Regions from separate parts of the Algoriphagus sp. Y33 genome, predicted to be linked through region 2. Evidence: riboswitches for the same ligand, from Rfam matches in the RefSeq annotation. Region 2 holds a riboswitch; the other holds the start of a gene.
What was found. Region 2 has a riboswitch for thiamine pyrophosphate ahead of thiS (sulfur carrier protein ThiS). Riboswitches for the same ligand answer to the same signal wherever they lie in the genome.
Positions count from the first base shown of each region.

Region 1 (3,211 bases), 2.2 Mb from region 2:
CGTGCAGTCTTGGGAAAGGTCTATTTGCAGCAGGAAAAATTTGCGCTGGCAGCGGAGCAATTTGAAATGGTAAACGGAACTCCCGGTGGTACCAGCCAGTATGGATACAAATTACTGGACAAGTTCTCCGATCTATTTGAAGTTGATAATAAATTCAATTCGGAGTCAATTTTCGAAGTATCCTTTACGAATACATCAAATGGTGATTGGGGATGCGTGGGATGTACAGAAGGGAATCTTTTGAACATCATGGTAGGTCCACGGGGTTACAATCCAATCGCAGATACTGCACCTGATTATGTTTCCGGCTGGAGCTTTTTGACTGTTACTCCGGATTTGTATCAAGTGATGAAAAACGATCCGCGTAAATCAGCGACCATTGCGGATTTGGATAGCTTGGAAAAAGCGGGAGCTGTAACTTATGAAAAAGGCTACAACAATACCGGCTATTTCTTAGAGAAATTTGCAGGACGTCAGAAAGACAGATCCACGGGAGGCGGAGTGATGGAACTGAACTTCCGTCAAAATATCTATGAAATCCGTCTTGCAGATTCCTATCTTTTGGAAGCTGAAGCACTCGTAAGAGGCGGTGGAAATACAGGCCGTGCACAGGCTCTGCTAGATGCCGTTCGGGCTAGAGTCGGCTTGGGAACTATCCCCGTTTCCATACATACAATTTTGGAAGAAAGACGTCTGGAACTCGCAGGAGAAGGTCATAGATGGTTTGACCTAGTCCGAAATGGAAAAGCAGCAGAAGCACTTGCAAGCAAAGGCTTTGTGGCAGGAAAGCATGAAATTCTCCCAATTCCACTTTTGGAATTGGATAATACGCTGATAGAACAAAACCAAGAATATGGTGGCAGTAAGTAATTAAGTACGTAGTACTTATAAAATGATAAAGGCCTATTCCCTGCTATGGGAATAGGCCTTTCTATTTAAAATAATGCATACCTTAATTGGAATGAAATCAGAATTTGATTTATCTAAAGCTGATATAACGGTATCGGTCTAGGATTTATCATCCTATTTCAGCCACTCGCATCTTTTGCCCCAATCCATCAATAAAGCTTCCCGGTGCTTTGCTACAACTTTAGCTCCCTGCTTGGTTATTTTCCATAATTCCTTAGGTTTTGGAAATTCCTCTTTATGCGAAGCGAACTTAGATAGTCCGGCTCGTAGAGCGAAATCATGTATAAATCCCTATCTTAGTATCATCAATTAAGGGGTGCCCTAATATTTCGGGCTGAGATCATACCCATCGGTGAGCGATCACTGAGCACCTGATCCGGGTAATGCCGGCGTAGGGACTAGATTACTGTTCTCCCTTTTTTGAATAATCCAAAAACGTTATTCAAATGCTATTGTATATTGACATGAGTCTGCTCGCTGAGCAGATCAAATCCACGAGTGTACTGGAATGGTTCGCTGTGGGTTTTGGAGTCACCTCAGTGCTGCTCGCCCGCAAAAACAATGTGTTGCTCTATCCCGCGGGCATCATCGGAATCTCGTGTTCGGGCTTCTTGCTTGTGGATGCCAAGCTCTACGCCGAAACCCTGCTCAATGCTTATTACCTAATAATGAGTATTTATGGCTGGGCCATGTGGAAAAACAGATCGAATTCCGGGGCCTCGCAAATCTCAAGAAGTACAGTTACTGAGCAGAAAATCACCTGGGCAATCGCCCTCGGCGGCTGGGTATTTCTCTATTTTATGCTTACCAATTTTACCGACTCCGATGTGCCTGTGATCGATGCTTTTGTATCCTCTACTGCCTGGGCAGGGATGTGGCTTCTGGCAAAAAGAAAGTTGGAAAACTGGATATGGCTGAATGTGTCAAATATCGTAGCCATTCCTTTGCTCTTTCACAAGCAACTGATTCTAATCTCATTTCTCACCATTTTCCTTTTCGTCATAGCCATTTTGGGTTATTTCGATTGGAAAAAAGAACTAGACCACGCCCATGGAAAAGTCAAAACTGTTTAGCCACGAACTCGCTACCAAAGCAGAAGAACTTGGATACCTTCCCGAGGAATGGCTGGCTGAGATTTATTCCGAAAAATGGTTTAAGATTTTTGTGCCAAAGGACTTGGGAGGACTGGGTTGTACCCTGCCTGAAGCCTTGGAAATTGAGGAAAAACTGGCAAAGCTGGACGGGAGTCTGGGATGGACAGTGACGCTCTGTGCAGGTGCAGCCTGGTTTGTCGGCTTTATGGATGAGTCACTTCGTAATGATATTTTCCCCGACGAAAAACTCTGCTTGGCAGGAAGTGGATTTGTAGGAGGAAAAGCCAATTTGGTGGATGAAAAGTACATCATTTCCGGAAGTTGGACCTATGCATCGGGAGCCTTGCATGCTACACATCTCACTGCCAATTGCGGGATATTGGAAGATGGGAAGGCACTGTTGGATGGAAAAGGAAAGCCGGTGATCAAAGCTTTTGTCCTCGACAGAAAAGATGTAACTATTCTTGACGGTTGGAATTACATGGGAATGGTAGCTACAGGAAGCCATGCTTTTCGATGCGATGACGTTGAAGTTCCACTAAACCGTTGCTTTGAAATTCTTCCGGAAAAAGCTCAATTGACTGCTTCCGTTTACCAATACCCCTTTCTTCAGTTTGCCGAAGCTACGCTTGCAGCGAATATTTTGGGTATTTCTCTTCACTTAAAGGAATTGATAGAGCAGTCGTTTTGGAGAAGGCATGAGTACAGAAGCTATGATAAAAAGCATCTTGAGTACTTCCTTAAACTACTGGGAAAGCAAGAGGAAAAACTTCAAAATCTTCGGGATGAGTTTTATCATCAAGTCAATGCTTCATGGGGTGAACTGGAAAAAAAAGGAAAAATATCAGATTCTAGATTGAAGAAAATTAGCGAAGTAAGCAGAATACTTACCCAAAAATGCCGTAAAATTACTGGACGGCTCTACCCCTTCTCAGGTTTGGAAGCTGCCAAAACCCATACCGAACTGAATCGGGTCTGGCGGGATTTTAATACAGTCGGTCAGCATGTCCTGCTGATATTTCCGTTTTAGATAAGCAAACACACTTTTCAAAAATCTCCTTGTATGTTTCTATGCAGTTTCTAAGGAGGTGTGGTGAAAAACAAAACCTTTGGGGTCTAAACCCCAAAGGTTAGACAAACTCTTTGAAAATCACTGTCGCATTATGCCCTCCGAAACCAAAGGTATTGCTCAAGGCAACTTTTATTTT
Region 1 covers NZ_CP061947.1:1,676,070-1,679,280, reverse strand. The annotation lists gene ID165_RS06745 (RagB/SusD family nutrient uptake outer membrane protein) at 1-870, shown strand, start outside; TPP riboswitch at 1,212-1,325, shown strand; gene pnuC (nicotinamide riboside transporter PnuC) at 1,356-1,982, shown strand; gene ID165_RS06735 (acyl-CoA dehydrogenase) at 1,960-3,033, shown strand; gene fabF (beta-ketoacyl-ACP synthase II) at 3,134-3,211, opposite strand, start outside.
Region 1: it holds a riboswitch for thiamine pyrophosphate, as region 2 does, so the genes downstream of both, pnuC (nicotinamide riboside transporter PnuC) here and thiS (sulfur carrier protein ThiS) in region 2, are expected to answer to the same signal.

Region 2 (3,211 bases):
ACATCGTATGCCTTCATGATTTCACAAATGTCCTCGAAATGCGTGTAAAGGAAATTTTCTTTGTGATGTGAAAGACACCATTTTGCCATAATCGAACCGCCACGGGAGACGATTCCCGTCATTCGCTTGGCCGTCAATGGGATGTATCGCAAAAGCACACCCGCATGAATGGTGAAATACGATACGCCTTGCTCGGCTTGTTCGATCAACGTATCTCTGAAAATTTCCCATGTCAGGTCTTCTGCTTTACCTTTTACTTTTTCAAGTGCCTGATAAATCGGAACAGTTCCTATCGGAACGGGTGAGTTGCGGATAATCCATTCTCTTGTCTCATGAATGTTGTCCCCGGTAGACAAATCCATAATAGTGTCCGCTCCCCAGCGGCAAGCCCACACGGCCTTCTCTACTTCTTCTTCAATAGATGAAGTCACGGCACTGTTACCGATATTTGCATTTACTTTCACCAAGAAATTACGTCCTATAATCATGGGCTCACTTTCCGGGTGGTTGATGTTATTTGGGATAATGGCTCTTCCCTCTGCTATTTCATCGCGTACGAATTCAGGTGTAATGAGATTTTTAGGAGTATTCGCAGCGAAACTTTCGCCTATATGCTGCGCGCACATTGTATCGTATTCGCCGTTCCATTGCGCTTTCAAATCTTCTATCCGTTGATTTTCGCGAATGGCAATATATTCCATTTCAGGTGTGATAATTCCTTTTTTGGCATAGTGCAACTGTGACACATTTGCACCGTTTTTCGCCCGCAGAGGTTTTGCAATATGCTCAAAACGCAAATGTTCCAGCGAACTGTCGTTCAATCGTTCCTGTCCGTAATCTGAAGTGGAGGATTCCAGACGCTCCACATCCCCGCGGTCAAGAATCCACTGCTCTCGGATACGCGGCAAACCTTTTTTGATATCGATTACCGCATTTTCATCCGTATAGGGTCCACTTGCGTCATATACTGTTACCGGTGGATTCTTCATTGTTCCTCCGCTGAACAACTTCGTGGGCGAGACCGCAATTTCACGCATCGCTACTTTGATATCGTGGATTTTTCCCGGTACATACACTTTTTTAGAGCCGCTTATAGGTCCTTTTGAAATACTGCCCTGCATGGGTGATTTGTCTTTTTTGCTCATAACTTACCCTCCTTGAGTTGCTTTGATGATCAATAAATTATCGTTTGCTTTTAAGTAGGTCTTCGCCCACTCTGTCTTGGGGACAATGGTTTCATTGATTGCCACAGCAATACCATTTTGTTTTTCGCCTATCTGACGAAAAACAAAGTCTGAAACCGATGTTTCTTCCTGTACCTCCTGAGTCTGATTGTTATATGTTATCTCCATCCTGTAAAAATTATATACTTCAGGGGAGACACAGCACGTGTATCACTTAGCTTTTTCCTTCGGCAGTACTAACTGCATCAGGTTCAAAGGGTATAATCTCAGTCCTTACTGTATTCAGTGAGGACACCCCTAAAGTTTTCCCAAGCTACAAATAAATTGTGAGAGTGGGAAAAAAGAAGGGATGTTTTGTGAATCTCTAGTTCAGGTTTTTGTTGGGGAATATGGGATATCCCAGTTGCTTCGTGGACTTTCTGCAGTATGTTTTTCCGCACCTCATTACCCATAGCTTAGGGCGTACTATAGACTAATCACCAATCTTTGAATACTGTAACTGTCTATTTGTCCATAGCGACCGGTTACTCAAAATTTTTTTCCTATTACTGTAGCGAATGGGATAAGCTATCCGTCAGGGTAAAAAAGCATTATGAAGACACTTCTTCGAATCTACTTGATTTTGATATTTGCCGGTAGCGCTATGGAAGCCGGATCAGAGAATGATTCAATCAACTCGGGATTTTCGACAGAAGCATCTAATTTTGCTGCAAATTCCGGCTATAACCAGAACCAAAAAGGGACAATGACCAATTGTATTAACTTGGCTATTCCGGTAGATTACAAAGATGTGAGGGGGACTGGTGTAAAGCAAAAGCCCTGAGTAGGTTGCTTATGACGAGATGAAACATGAATAACTAACTAGTGAGAATTCCGACTCCAACATGGAAGTCGTAAACCATAGATTAATAGGTTTGAATTGAATTGGACTGATCAGGAGTTGATCGAAGGTTGCAAACGACGATCAGCTAAGCACGAAGAGGTGTTTTATAAAAAATACTATGGCTATGTCATGGGGATCAGTCTGTCCTATTCCAAGGACAGAGCACTGGCCGATGAAATCACGAACGACTCCTTTATGAAGTTTTTCGGGTCTATTAAGAAATTTGATGATTTCCAGTCTGTGAAGGCTTGGCTTCGCCGTATCACCGTAAATACCGCTATAGACTATTTCCGAAAGCAGAAGAAGTTTCAGAATCAAACCGATGTGACTGAGGATCCCGGGGTTTTCCATGAAATGAGTGCGCTTCAAGATCTGGCATTTCAGGATATTATCAATCTTATCAATCAGTTACAGGAGGATCATAAAATGGTTTTCAATCTCTATGAAATTGAAGGCTACAGCCACAAGGAAATTGGCGAGAAGCTTAGCTTGTCAGAAAGCTCATCAAGAGTCTATCTCGCCCGGGCGAAGACGCAGCTCCGTAAATTAGTCTCATTACACTTGAAAGAATATGAAGGAAGATAAGCTGGATAAAGAAATTGCTGCTTCCCTTAAAAAGAAGTTAGCAGAGGCTTCTGTGCCTTACCAATTGGGTGCATGGGAAGCTTTTCAGAAAAAACGCGCATTGCGCAAACGTAAAACTATTGCCTATTGGGCGAGCGGGGTCGCTGCGTCCCTGGTACTTTTGGCAGTGGGATTGAATTCTGTTGATTTCTCAGGAAATGAACATCCTGAGTATAGGGAAATTCAGATGGCAGAAAGTATCGGGAATGCCTCTGAAAATGAGGTAGAAGAAATTACTATAACTGAAAAAGAGGCTATTGCGGAAAATTCTCCTGTCGGGACGGAAGTAGATCAAAAGTCAAGTGAAAGTGCTTCTGATACCAAAGCAATTACTAAAGCTGAGAAAAATCAAAGCTCTCGACCTGCTCCTGCTGATACTAAAACTTTGGCTTTTGTTCCTGATCCTACACTAGAGGAAGTAGAAAAAACAGCTAAGACGGAAACGGTAAATGCATTGCCGGAATTGCAGGTGCTTTCTACCGAAAAACCGGTAGGACTGGTTCCAAAAAGCGAAATCATT
Region 2 covers NZ_CP061947.1:3,886,980-3,890,190, reverse strand. The annotation lists gene thiC (phosphomethylpyrimidine synthase ThiC) at 1-1,145, opposite strand, end outside; gene thiS (sulfur carrier protein ThiS) at 1,149-1,352, opposite strand; TPP riboswitch at 1,390-1,493, opposite strand; gene ID165_RS15595 (hypothetical protein) at 1,777-2,007, shown strand; gene ID165_RS15590 (RNA polymerase sigma factor) at 2,104-2,652, shown strand; gene ID165_RS15585 (outer membrane beta-barrel protein) at 2,639-3,211, shown strand, end outside.